One region of the Holdemania filiformis genome, then DNA from elsewhere that is predicted to be linked to it. Evidence: a T-box and tRNA genes for the amino acid it is inferred to sense, from the RefSeq annotation. Region 1 holds a T-box; the other holds one or more tRNA genes.

Region 1 (7,084 bases):
AGCGTGACCGGCGTGTCATAAATCCCCAGCGCCAATTTGTTCAGTTCAGTCGCCGTCATCGGTGCGATGACCATCGCATCGAAATGATCGATCGGACCGGTGCGCTCCGCTTCCTGCAGCGTCGTCATCACCGGCTTGCCCGTCAGTCTTTCCAGCTGGGTCAGCCGTTCCTTCGCCGTTCCAAACCGGGTGTCCAGCTGCGCCGTATTCTCACTGACAATCATCGTGATCGGCCAGCGCTGAACCATGTCGGTCAGTTGTTCAATGACGGCGGCATGATTGCAGAAGGAACCGCACATTCCCCATAAAAGCTTCATCGTTTCACCTCTTTCAAAATCACGTCGGCTAAAATTTCACCTGCACTCTGCCAGGCTACAATTCCCGGCAGCGGCGGAGCCGCGATGACATGCGTGTCCTTGCGTTTGTATACGCGTTCGCTGACGCCGACCGCCCGCGAAGCGATATCAATGATCAGCGGCTGTGTCTGCCAGCCGGCCACCATCGCCTCGCTGATCACCTCCGCCGGCGCGGTGTTGATCACGACCGGCCACGGCTGTTGAAACTGCCATTCCTGCAGCCGGATAAAGCTGTACGGCAGTTGTGCGGATTCGGGATGCGCATGCGCGGATACAATCCTGACTTCCAGCCCCAGCTGGTGAAACAGTCCGGCAATCGCCCGGCCGCAATGGCCGAAGCCGATCACGTCATAACGATACTCCGGCAGCGAGCGCGGCGTATTCTGGATCACCATCGCTAAAATTCCCTCAGCCGTCAGCGCTGCATTGGCTGCGACGACCTCCTCCCGCGCCAGAAGCGAGATCACTGTCTGCGGCAGCTTCTTAATGTACGGCGTGATCACCCCCGTAAAAATCAACGTTTCCTTGCGCAGCGAAGCAAAGAAATCCTTCATGCAATACCCTCGTTTTTTAAGTTCGATAAACCCGTCGTCGCTGACCCCCTGGATCGGCAGAATCACCAGATCCATTTTGTTCGCCATCCGTTCGATCTGTTCCATGTCTTTTTCACACCGGCCTTCCTGGACCTGAATCCCGGCCGACCGTAAACGCTGAATGATAATTTCCATTCGCTGGTCATTCACAAACACGACCGCTTTCATGGATGCACCTCCTCTTGTATCCCATTCTATGACGAAAAAAAAGAAGGGTTCCTGTCCCTTCGGTCCTTGCCGAGGGAAACAAACCCTTCCTGATCTTACAATTTATTTTTCCAGCCAAACGCTTTCTTTCATGCGAAGCCGGCTTCAACGATAAAGCGATTCAAATCGTTTCGATGATCGGCTTATTGGAAATCGCAGACGAAATAGTTCTTCTTGCCTTTGCGCAGAATCGTAAATTCCTGATTAAACGCTTCGCTGCGGCAGACCGGCGTCATCGGATCCGTGACCTTTTCGCCGTTGACCTGAATCGACCCGCCGGCGATCCACTCGCGGCCTTCGCGCTTGCTTTTCGCAATACCGGTCGCCACCAGCACGTCGAGTAACGGCTGCTTGTCCTCGATCGTAAACCGTGGCATGTCGGAAATGCCCTGCTTCAGCTCCTCCACGGTCAGATCCTTGAGGTTGCCGCCGAACAGCGTCTGCGCGATTTTAATCGCGGTGTTGTACGCTTCCTCACCATGAATGAACGTAATGACTTCCTTCGCCAGCGTCTTATGCGCTTCACGCAGATGCGGTTCGGTCCGGTTCTTTTCTTCCAGCGCTTCGATTTCCTCCCGGCTTAAGAAGGTCAAAAATTTCAGGTAGTCGATGACCTTGTTATCCTCGGAGTTGATGAAGAACTGGTACATTTCATAAGCCGACGTCTTGTTGATATCCAGCCAGATCGCATGACCGTTGGTCTTGCCGAATTTCGTACCGTCCGACTTGGTCAGCAGCGGCATCGTAAAGCCATAGGCTTCCTTTCCCGTCTTCTTGCGGATCAGCTCAATCCCGGCCGTGATGTTGCCCCACTGATCCTGACCGGCTACCTGCAGCGTGCAGCCCTTGTTTTCATGCAGCCACCAGAAATCCATCGCCTGCATCAACATGTATGAGAACTCGGTATAGGTGATGCCGGCGTCCAGACGGCGGCGCACGATATCCTTGTTCAGCATGTAATTGATATTAAAGTATTTCCCATAATCCCGCAGGAAGTCAATGAAGTTGATATCCTTATACCAGTCATAGTTGTTGACAACCTCAAAGCCGAAAACCTTCTCCGCCTGTTTTTTCAGGCATTCATAGTTGTGATTAACTTCTTCTTTCGTGACCATCGGCCGTTCCGCATCCGGCTTCGGATCGCCGATCAGCCCGGTGCCGCCGCCGACTAACAAGATTGGATTGTGTCCGGCGTCTTTTAAGCGCTTGCTGATGAGAAACGACGAGAAATGCCCGATATGCAGACTATCCCCGGTCGGATCCGTCCCGATATAAAACGTCATGCCCCCGGCGTTTAATTTCTCCCGCAATTCCGGCGAGCTGACATCCTTGATCAACCCCCGCCATTCCAGTTCTTCATAGATACCCATTTGATTTTTCCTCCTTCGAAATAAAAAGACGCCCCAATAAGGACGTCTTTGCGCGGTACCACCTTAATTCATATCCCTTGTTGTCAGGATATGCTCTTCTTCATAACGCCGAAGTCCGCGTCCTATCTTTGCCATAGGAGGCTCCGAGGTGTATTCCCCTTTTCCTGCTGCCTTTTCGCACCACCCAAAGGCTCTCTTCAAGCATTCCAAGGCTACTCTTTCTCTTCCCAGCCTGTTAGAGCTATTATAGCCGCAGACCGGTGAAGATGTCAATCACAAAGTCGATTGCCGCGGCGTAAACAGATAGCTCAATTCAATTTCTTTGTCAATATCGTCGGTATTTTCCTGCAGCATCTTCGTCATGACGCGCATCGAAACCGCGCCTAAATCATAGGACGGAATGGCGAAGCTGGAAATCTGCGGCCGCATCATCGAATTGTATTTCGTGTCGATGACGCAGACAATTTCCATTTCCTTCGGAATGTCGATGCCGTTTTCCTTCGCCGCGTTGACAACCGCAATCGCCTGCGAATCCCGGTTGGCAATAATCAGATCATGTTTGTGATCCTGCAGATAATCCTTCATGAAATCATAAGACGTGCGGTACTGGCCGGGAATCTCCAGATAGCCGTTGAATTCCAGTCCTTTGGTTGCGTAGGCTTTCTTCGCCCCATTGATCATCTGATCGATGGAATACCCGTTTTTCCGGTCCTGAATGATCGCGATGTCGCGCTTGCCGCCTTCTAAATACTTCATGACCAGCTCGTAAACGGCGTTCTCAATATCGACGTAGACCGAGCTGATCTTGGCATCGGATACTTTGTTGCCGATAATCACAATCGGGACGTTATATTTGGTCAGCGTATTCAGTTCTTCACGCATCAGCTTATCATTATAAATGACGACGCCGTCAACCCGGGACTTAATGATATTTTCAATGATATCGTTGATCTCGTTGATGCCTTCAGTCGTCGTGTGAAGCATGATGTTGTATTTATAGATTTTCGCAACGTCCAACAGCCCGTTGATGATCTGACCCGTATAGGTAAAACTGGCCTCCGGGATCACCAGCGCGATCGTCGTCGTTTTCTGCAGAGCCAGCCCCTGCGCAATCGCATTCGGCTTGTAGCCCAGTTTTTCAATCGCTTCCTCGACCTTTTGCTTTGTTCCGCCCTTAACGACGTTGCTGCCGTTGATGACGCGGGATACCGTGGCGAGGGAAACGCCGGCTTCGTTGGCTACATCATAGATTGTTACTCTCTTCATGCTCTGCACTGTTCTCCTTTTCTTCTTCATTTTCCGGTTTGGCTTCCGGCTCAGCCTCAGCGGCCGGCTGCGGTCTTAACCAGTTTTTCAAGGCGTCGACCGTCTTTTCCGCAACGTCGATCGTCACATCCTTGGCTTTTTCAATATTCTGCTGCACTTCCGGCTTGCTTGTAAAATCCTTCACCGCGCGCTGGCCTTTTTCGACCAAAGCCGCCGTGCCGTCCTTGATCTGATCGACTTTTTCCATCAGATCTTCATTGCTTTTCAGCTCGTCCAAGCCGCTTTTAACGCAGCCGGACACTTTCTCACTGACATCGCTGACTGACTTCTTAATCTCTTCCACAGCCTTATTCAGCTTCGGATCTGTCTTGATCTCATGGAACAGCCGCCGGGATTCCGCGACCGCTTTATCCGTCGTAGCTTTCACCTGGCTCATCGTTTTGCGGTAGGTATCGCTGTCCTGAACCTGAGCTGTCAACAACTTCAGCTGATCGATTCCCTGATTCAGAATCTCAATCGCTTTCTTCGCCGCCGCTTCGATCTTTTCCTTGACTTCCGACGACTCGTGACTGCCGGCGTCTTCCGCTTCGCGGTTGATTTCTTCGATCTGTTTTTTCAGATCTTCCACCGTTTTTTCTACTTCTTCGTCTACTCTTTTGTTTTCGTCACTCATGTTCTGTTCCTCCTTCACTCTGAGTTTTAGGTTCTTCGCTTTCCGCAGGGGTTACCGCCGCCGGTTCCGGCTGCGGCGCTGGCTTCTTCTTCGCCGTGCGCGCGGCGGCCGCCTCCTTGGCGCTGTCGAGATTCCCGGCCATAAAACCAGCCATATTTTTGACAGCTCCCACAGCACTTTCCTGAACTTGGTCAATCGTTCCCGATAACCGGACCACTGTGTCCAAGGGCGCCTGAAGCTTGTCAATGCTTTTGTCTACCCCCTCCATCGCGGAACCGGCCTTCTGAACCATGACCGTTAATTCCTTAATAAATGTGACGCAATGGCGCAATAAATAAATAAGAAAACAAAGTACAGCGACCCCCAGAATCGGGACCAGCTGTACTGAAACTTTATACATGGCCGCCAATAATTCGTCCATCAAAATCACCTCAATTGTATTATACTCAATTATGAAAAGATTTTCAATAAATTTGATAGCGCTTAACCATCCGAATCTTCGGAAACCTTTGAACTCGTTGGGAAAAGCTGGAAATAAAAGGCTTTTCTGTTATTTCCGCAGAAATTCTGGAATGTGAAGATTCGGCGAAACTTTTTCAGGAGTAGATTTTCTTCTCCACTTTGTTTAATTTTATAACTTTCTTAACCCGGTCAGGATTAAGATTAAAGATCCTGACTCGTTGGAATCAGGATCTCATTTGCGATTGCGAATTGATTTAAATCAGATGATATTCTTGCAGCAATTCCTCAATCACCGTGCCCTGGATCTTTTTCAGGCCCTTCTTTTCAATCCAGTGAACCAGCCACGGCACCTTGATGTCTTCCAGCTTGCGCCCGTCCAGCATCTTATAGGTTGAATCCATCAGCACGCGGACGTCATAGACCGAATTGAAGACCTCCGGCACGCCGCGGTCGACGTCTAAGAGCGTATAGACGGCTTCCATGCCGGTCCGGACGGAATATTCCGTCGTGAACACCGTGTCGCGGACAGTATCGGCAAACTGGCCGATAAACGCGAAGTTCACGCAGCCTTCCGGCACAACCTTCGGCCGGTCGCCCGCGGTGCGCGGCATGAAGAAGGCGGTGATATACGGCATCATGCAGGGGATGCAGCGGGCGGAATTAACGGCCATGTCATGAATCTGATCCTCCGGCACGCCCAGATGGTACAGCCATTCCTCGGTGATTTCCGTACCGGTGCACTCGCGCATCGGCTTTTTCACATAGTTGCCCGGCACATCGCCGAACAGGCCGTAAACCCAGACGACCAGCTGATCCTTCGGCTGATCCTTGAAATGCGGCTGGCGGTTCAGCGTGTAGCTCATCAGCCAGTTGGAATCCTTGACCGTGATGATGCCGCCGGTGACGACCTTGCCGCTGAACGGATCACGCTTGCAGATCTTCTGGATATACGGTGGAATGCGGTCGTCCAGCGTGGTGACCGTCGCGGATTCCCAATAAGTCTTATCGGTCTGCGTGCAGAATTTATCCGGATGGCCAAACGCCGGATCCTGCGCCGCGATGTTTCGCCACAGCTGCCAGCATCCGCCGTTTTGATCGTTGAACTGCGGCGCGTGATCGTTGTCGCCCAACGAGGAATTTTCCGTGCAGCTGCCGTTGGTCACGAAGACAAGATCGTTTTCCGTCAGCGGAATCGTAGTTTCCTGCCCTTCCCGGACGCAGACGATCCGGCGGGCCACCTTCTTCTCTCCGGTGATTTCAAATTCAACATTGGTCACGCGCGTATCATATTCAAACTGCACGTGATGCTCTTCCAGATAGTTTACCATCGGCAGAATCAGGGATTCGTACTGATTGTACTTCGTGAATTTCAGCGCGGAAAAATCCGGCAGACCGCCGACGTGATGGATGAAGCGCTGGATATACAGCTTCATTTCCAGAGCTGAATGCCAGTCCTCAAACGCGAACATCGTGCGCCAGTACAGCCAGAAATTGCTGGAGAAGAATTCGTCGTCGAAGACATCGGTAATCTTTTTATCATAGAGATCTTCGTCCTTCGTAAAGAACAGCTTCATGATCTCCATCGCCGCTTTGTCGCTCAGACCAAATTTGCCGTCGGTGTGCGCATCTTCGCCGCGGTTGATCGTCGCGCGCATCAGCGAATAGTTCGGGTCATCTTTGTTCAGCCAGTAGTATTCGTCCAGTACGGAAACGCCTTCCGTTTCTAAGGACGGAATCGAACGGAACAGATCCCACAAACATTCAAAGTGATTTTCCATTTCCCGGCCGCCGCGGATGATGAAACCTTTCTGCGGATCTTTAATGCCGTCGCAGGCGCCGCCGGGCAGCTTCCCTTCCTCCAGAATATGGATATGTTCGCCCTTCATCTGTCCGTCACGAACTAAGAAACACGCCGCGGACAGCGCCGCCAGTCCGGAACCGACCAGATACGCGGACTTGTTGTCAACACCTTCCGGCTTGCGCGGATGCGCGAACGCTTCGTAGTTGCCATTGCTGTAATACATAATTTTTATTCCTCCTGTTTCTCTTTTTCTAACCGTTCTTAGCATACTTCTTCTTGTCCGCCCCGGCCATAGACACCCCAAACAGGCTGTATAAAATTCCGACAGGCCGAAAAATATGTCATGATTTTAGCCA
Region 2 (7,084 bases), on a different contig from region 1:
GGTAAAGATCGAGCGTAGACAAATCTTATTTTTGTTTACTTTTAAACGATGAATGCTTTTTTGGAGACCCTGTAAATTAGCTCTATAAATTTTGGGTTCTATAAATTTTGGTGTTGGTGGAAACCAACGCCTTTTTTTCTTGAGCATAAAAAAAGAGACATAGGTAAGAATTTCCGTTACAATAAAATCACCACAAATTACAGAAAGGAAATCTCACTATGTCCATTACTCATTCTATCAACTTTGCTCTTAAATTAAAAGACCTTTTTCAAATGAAAAACCAAATCCAGTTAATATCAGATTCATTTTTTGATGGATAAGCTGTTGAAATTCAAGATAAAAGAAAAATCAAAAATTTCAATTAACAATTTCGATGATTTTAACTTCGCCTGGAAGAAATGCGGCACATAGCGCTCGATCACCGATTTCCAAATTCAGGTCTGCTTGCTTGTTCTCATTTTCAGAGGATAGGATAACCTTTGCAGAATCAATAGCCATCTGGAAACGGTTTGGAAGGTTTTCGAGGCGAATCCAATGACGATGGCTGTTATCCATGTCGTGATTGGCGACCATCAAAATCATCGTAGATTTGTTTGCAAAGCCAAAACCCAAAGCCGGAATCCAAGGACCTTCAAACATTAGCGGGAATTGATCATTTTTGCGGAAAAGGGCTGTGCGGTAGCGTTTGCGGATGTGCGCCGCCGCTTCCAATAATGTCGGCAGCTGCCATCGCTGAGCGTCAAGATAGTGGAAAGCGTAGCGGTCAAACAAGGCCAGCTTACGATAATACGGATCCGTTTCCGGCAGTTGGTCCTGTTCGTTAGGACGGCAGTCCAGCCCGGTATTCATCGGCTGGATTTCGTAGACTTCCTGCCCAGAATTCAGGAAAGGGACGCAATTTGGAATAAATAAATTAAGCACCGTCAACATCCGGCTTAGCCGCCGTCCTCCTTCACGAGCACTTAACCGCGGTGTATCATGCGTTTCACCCACTGCGAAAACCGGACAAGGCAAACTGGCGGCGCCATAAGCGAAGGCGTTCAATTTATCCTCATTTGGCCGGGTTTCCTGCGTGAAACCTCCCCCGATGATCATGTTATACCCTTTTTCCAGAGAGCACGCTGCATTCTGGGTGTCCAGTTCCTCGGCAATGAAACAAAAATGAGGATCAATTTTCCGGGCCGCTTCGATGATTCGTTTCACCAACGCCAGTGGAAGCGCATGGCCCATGTCAATCCGTGCGCCGTCAATGCCAAATTCTGTTTGATAATAAGGAATGATCTGGCTTAACAGAGCCCATAACGGCTCGTTGATGCGATTGCCTGGATTCAAGCTGGCTTTCGCAACATCATATAGAATATAGGGATTAAAACTTTCATTTTTCGGCAAATACGCCGCGGAAGCTGCCGGATGATCTAAATACATGCGGAAAAAAGTGATATCATTCCATGCCGGCTGCGGATCGTTAATGCAATCACTGAAAGCTGGGGCAACGGTCATGTTAAATGCTTCCTGAACCAGATCCAGGATTTCGCCTTTGCCTTTTTTCCATTTTGCAACGACCATTTTCCATTTTTTTGGATCAATACTTTGCGGATTAGGTCTGAATTTACGGATATGTTCAAGGACTTCTTCACTCGCATACATCAATTCCAAGTATTGTGGATCCGCAACGCTGCCGGGTTCCACGCCAGGAACAAAAGGTGGGGTATACGTATCCAATTGGTCAGCGTCGATCCAGTAGAACCAATCCGGATGCTCAGCAATGAGATCCGAGTTTACTGAGTTTGTCCTTGGAATCAGGTCAATAATCACTTTGATATCCTGACAATGACAAGCTTCAACAAGCGCTTTAAATTCGTCCTCTACGCTCAGTTCATCGCCGGTCATCGGATCTTTTAAATTGGGATCTAATCTGAAAAAGTTACTTACGCCGTAAGGAGAACCCAGATCTCCTTTCTTATTTTTGGTTGAATACTGACTGATCGGCAGCAAATATAATGTGTCGATCCCCATTTTTTTTAATAAAGGAAGCAAAGCTAAAGTTTTAACGAAGGTTCCAGTTTCTTTTAAGCCATAGATATTCTTGGATTCTAATTCGCCGCTGCGGTCATGATCCCAACTGCTGGATGTGCGGATCATGCAGGAATAAACGCTGCTTTGACGGATCCAATTTCCACGCGTACCGCCTTGAGGAAGGGAATGATCAGCGTAATAGGGCTGGCAGACCGGTTTGGATTTTCCTTTCAGCAGAACGCTGATTAATTCGTCGAAAAATTGATAAGGATTAACACGAATTTCACCAGAGGGTAATTTATATTTTGAGGTACACTTCAAATCCAAGCTGTCGAAAAGATCAGGAAGAGTATAATTAAACGGGTAATCGTGGGTAAGAGACTGTCGCTTTAAAGCCTGTTGTAATTTTAATAAGTAACTCATGAAATACTCCTTATATAAGTAAATAAAATCCTATTTTATTTTATCATGAAAATCAGATTGATTGATAGAATTTCAGAGCTTTGGGGAGAATTTAAAACGTAAAACGTGAAAATAAATTTGTCAATCGTTTTGAAGTCTGTTACCATGATAGCGGTTAAATTGGACGCTGAGGTGAAGAAATGCGAAAGTTATTATTATTCAGTATCGGAGTGATGCTGGCGCTCGGGGGATGCGCTGAAGAGAAACCCTGCATCGCGGAGAAGGGAATCGTTTGTTACGATGAGGAAGCGCAGCAGTATCAAGTGGAAGAAGGCGCTAAAATCCGGGTTATGGTTGAGAATGAAGCCTACGGTCAGGCTTTGGAAGAACTTTGGAATAAGGAACATCCGGAACAGAGTGATGTGATCGAACCGGTTGTTGTCCAAAGCTTTGATGCGGCAACCTGGTTAGGCTATAAAACGGATATCGCGCTGTTGTGGAGTAATGACGCCGCTCAGATTATCAATAATTTTATGCCGGTGCAGCCAGAGTTGGAAGCAGTGATACAGGAACATGCTCCGCGGCAGTTTGGAGAACTTTTAAATATAGACGGTTTTCGGTATGTGCCAATGAGTTATTATGGATTAGTGTTTTCTACCAATATGACTATGCTGAGCGAAATGGGATATGACGTAAGCGATGAAAATGGCGATGGACTGGCAGATCAATTTGATAGTTTTGAAGAATTAATGAAATTGGCAGATGAATGGGGAGGGCAGGCGCGAACCTATCATGAGCGGCAGGTGGAGGCGGTATTCCCGTTTGCAATTTCAGAATTGTGGGCCTCAATGGTGTTTTTGAGTGCTGATGATTTTCGTTTCTTTGCATCACAGGATGCTTTAATATCCGGTATGGAAACGGAAGAGTTTCTGGAGGCTTTAAAATTTCTAAGAGCAATGGGGGAGCATTCTTGGTATTTAAACAGCGAAGAGAGTGCAGGTGAAGAACAGCCAGAGGTGTCTGGTGTTGAGGATGAAAATTCAAGGGACACAAATTCTGAATTACCGGCCGTGGATTCCGAATCAGAAGTTGAATCCGAAGAATTCCCGCCCGAAAGCAGTAATGTGAAGGAATCCCAGGATAGCTCTGAAGAGGAAGAGGAGATCATTCTTCCTTATCAAATCAAAAATGATCGGGCCTTCGACGGAGGGTGGTTGTATGATGTCTATCTTGAAAAGCTGATTTCTCCTTTTTCTTTAGTAGGGACTTGGATGTACTATAATCAGCAGGAGGATATTGAACAACAGGATTTTTATTTTTCACCTATGCCATCCTGGAAAGAAAAAATACTTTCACCCTTGGCGAAAACCAAAGGCTATTTATTGTCGGCTGGAACAAAATATCCTTCCGCTGCTAATGAAGTTTACCGTATAATTCGGAGTGAAGCTGGAATTCAGGTGTATATTGATACAGTGGATGAAATTCCTGCGGTAACGCAAGTGGATAGGCTTGAAAATCGTCCTAATTTGGAAACTGAGGAAAATGAAGATGGAAAGGAATCCCAAACAATCGAACCGTATTATTTGGCGTTTAGAAATGAGAATCAGAGACAAATAAGTTATGCTTTTTCATTCTCACAGGAGGAGTCCATGGTGGCTTTTGAAAAAGATCCATCTGTTAGAGGCTGGGATATGCTTTCTGAAATTGGATTGATCGAAATTGCACAACAAGTAATAAAACAGGAGATTACACCCGAGGATGCACAATTGGCATTGCTAGAAAACAGTGAAAACTGGATGATGCCGTTTAAACCTGTGGATGAGGTATTGGAATAGCCTCTCATTTGGTTTGCAAAGAGGTAATCAGGCTCTTGAGTATTAAGTTAGATTCAATATTCTGTAAAGAAGATGTTCTGTAAGGAATATGGTGCGTGAATTTAAGAAAAAGGGCCTGTTTTTTCATTGTTAGTCAGTTGTTTTTACAGCAGGATCAGAGATATGACAAAGCTGTGTTTGTATAATTCGACAGAGCTTGTAGAGGGAAGTGCTACAATTTTATTCCTGGGTTCGATACTGAATATAAAATAGTGTCCTACTGAAGCCTAAGTGTGGGACTCAATGTTTCAGAAAAAATCTGAAATTGTTATTGACGAGATTTAGATCTTATGATATATTATTAAAGCGCTGGTAATCAGCCAATAAAAAGATGGAGGCTTAGCTCAGTTGGGAGAGCGTCTGCCTTACAAGCAGAGGGTCGGGGGTTCGAGCCCCTCAGCCTCCACCATTTTTTTATTGCCGACTTAGCTCAATTGGCAGAGCAACTGATTTGTAATCAGTAGGTTGTAGGTTCGATTCCTATAGTCGGCACCAGGAGTTGGAGAGGTAGCGAAGTGGCTAAACGCGGCTGACTGTAAATCAGTTCCCAACGGGTTCGGCAGTTCGAATCTGCCCCTCTCCACCATTCTTTTTTAAGATAGTGGGGCATAGCCAAGCGGTAAGGCAACAGACTTTGACTCTGTCATTTCCCTGGTTCGACCCCAGGTGCCCCAGCCAATTTTAGTTTGGATTGTTTATGTCCCGGTAGCTCAGGCGGTAGAGCAACTGACTTTTAATCAGTGGGTCGAAGGTTCGATTCCTTTCCGGGACACCACTTAACTATGCGAATGTAGTTCAATGGTAGAACTTCAGCCTTCCAAGCTGACTACGTGGGTTCGATTCCCATCATTCGCTCCATTGAATAACATAACCCTGTATGAGGGTTTTTTTGTGTCTTAATAGTTCTCTAAAACAGTCGCATTAGGTAAAAATGAGTGTTTTTTAGAAAAAACTAAATTATTTGTAAGTACTTTTACGATTTCGTGCGTATATTATATATAGAGAAACAAAATTTATTGTTAGTTCGAGATACTTTAAGATTTAAATTTGTTTCTCTGAGCCTTGGAATATTTTCCAAGGCAGCCTGATAAGCTATATGCTCTGTATCAGGACGAGCGATTTGGGCGCTCAGTAAACAAAACCCTGTGCAGTTCGAACTAACAAAGTATGAGTCTCCTTTGCGGGAGACTTTTTACTTTGTTAGTTCGGTTAACCCTGCTTCTCTCGCTGCTGATCAGCTGATCTAACTATAAATGTATTTTTTATTTTAGCTGTAGTCGTTTATGGCTGAAAAAGTAGACTTTAACTGACATTTGAAATATAATTGAAAATGATAGAAAATAGCTATATTTTGGTTAGAAAACGCCTGGTTCATAAAGTCTACTTTATGAACCAGATCAGAAAGTTGGAGGATTAGGAATGGCGAATGAAAAGAAGCGAATCTTACAGTTATTCTATATTCTTGCCCAACAGGATCAATATATCCGTTCTTATGAGCTAGCGGAAAAAGTAGGAGTCACCGAACGAACGGTCAAAAATGATATTCCGGAATTAGAGGCATTTGCAAAAGCAAGTGGTGCTGATTTAGTAGCGAAAAAAGGAAAAGGTTATGTTCTCAAGGTTTTTGATGAAGAACGCTTTGAACCCGTAAAGACTCAATTGATTATACATTTTTCAAATGTTGGTGAAACACCCAGGGCTCAGAATGACAGAAGTAATGATATTCTTCGCCGGATTATTGTAGAAAATCGCTTTCTTACAATTGAAGATATCGCAGAAGAATTGTATTTAACAAAAAGTTCAATTCGGGAAGACATGAAAGATGTTAATTTTTTGCTGAGTAAGTTTAACATGCGATTGAAAAGACGAAATGAAGAGGGGCCTCTGGTTAAGGGCAGCGAATTTGATCGACGAATGTTAATGCTTTGTATTTTTGAAAATCACTATCATGAAGCAATAAATTTGTATAAGAATACAGATTTCTTATCTTTCTTTGACCGGGACGATGAAGAACGCTATGAAATTCGTCATATTTTCCTAAAAACATTGAGAGATTCAGATTGTCATATTCTTGATATCAACACCCAGCGTTTATCTCGCTATTTGTTATTGATGGTTTCTCGTTATCAGGCTGGATTTCCAATAAGTTTGACGCAAAATCAGCGCAAGTATATTCGGCGATTCCGAGAATATTCAGTTGCGAAAGACGTGATCGAAAAATGTCAACGATTTTCCGGCTTTGACGTCAGCGAGGATGAGATTCTTGCTTTTGCTTTGCTGCTGATCTTTTGGGCGGATATTCCTTGGGATTGCGATCTGTCGCAAAATTATTTTGAATTGCATGACGAAGCTCAGGACTTTATTTCACTGTTCTGCAAATCAATCAAAAAAGATTATAACCTGGACATCACCACAATTCCAGGTTGGTCACAGATTTTATGTGCAGGCATTATCCCCATGCTGGTTCAAAAAGATTTCAATGCTTCTTTTCACAGTGTAAGAAGCTTACATTTTGAAGATGCGCGGATTCACGACTGTCCTTTAGCCGCAAAATTTGCACACAATCTAGCTAGACTTTTTGAAGAACGATATCATTGTCAGCTAAGTTTGTATAATTTGATAACTTTTGCGGGACACTTAAATGTACTTTTGTTAATGATTTCTTATTCCTTTACCCCAGTCCGTGCGATTGTTTCCAATGGCGGCGGTTACCTCTCTTCTGGAATTTTTAAACGGATTATCGAAAGCCGTTTTGGATCCTATTTTTCTTGCCTGGATGTCTACGAGCTTTA

Evidence for each region. The T-box of region 1 lies ahead of tyrS (tyrosine--tRNA ligase). A T-box ahead of a tRNA ligase gene usually reads a tRNA of that ligase, here a tRNA-Tyr.
Region 2: it encodes a tRNA-Tyr, which carries the amino acid that the T-box ahead of tyrS (tyrosine--tRNA ligase) is inferred to sense. The anticodon was not compared.

The regions. Positions count from the first base shown of each region.
Region 1 covers NZ_QRUP01000001.1:112,498-119,581, forward strand. The annotation lists gene DWY25_RS00535 (dipicolinate synthase subunit B) at 1-317, opposite strand, end outside; gene DWY25_RS00540 (dipicolinate synthase subunit DpsA) at 314-1,117, opposite strand; gene tyrS (tyrosine--tRNA ligase) at 1,300-2,526, opposite strand; T-box leader at 2,562-2,764, opposite strand; gene DWY25_RS00550 (LacI family DNA-binding transcriptional regulator) at 2,800-3,792, opposite strand; gene DWY25_RS00555 (hypothetical protein) at 3,770-4,465, opposite strand; gene DWY25_RS00560 (hypothetical protein) at 4,458-4,886, opposite strand; gene DWY25_RS00565 (oleate hydratase) at 5,182-6,951, opposite strand.
Region 2 covers NZ_QRUP01000008.1:39,310-46,393, forward strand. The annotation lists gene DWY25_RS07845 (alpha-amylase family protein) at 358-2,439, opposite strand; gene DWY25_RS07850 (hypothetical protein) at 2,619-4,253, shown strand; tRNA gene DWY25_RS07855 (tRNA-Val) at 4,626-4,701, shown strand; tRNA gene DWY25_RS07860 (tRNA-Thr) at 4,712-4,787, shown strand; tRNA gene DWY25_RS07865 (tRNA-Tyr) at 4,794-4,878, shown strand; tRNA gene DWY25_RS07870 (tRNA-Gln) at 4,895-4,970, shown strand; tRNA gene DWY25_RS07875 (tRNA-Lys) at 4,992-5,067, shown strand; tRNA gene DWY25_RS07880 (tRNA-Gly) at 5,077-5,150, shown strand; gene DWY25_RS07885 (BglG family transcription antiterminator) at 5,712-7,084, shown strand, end outside.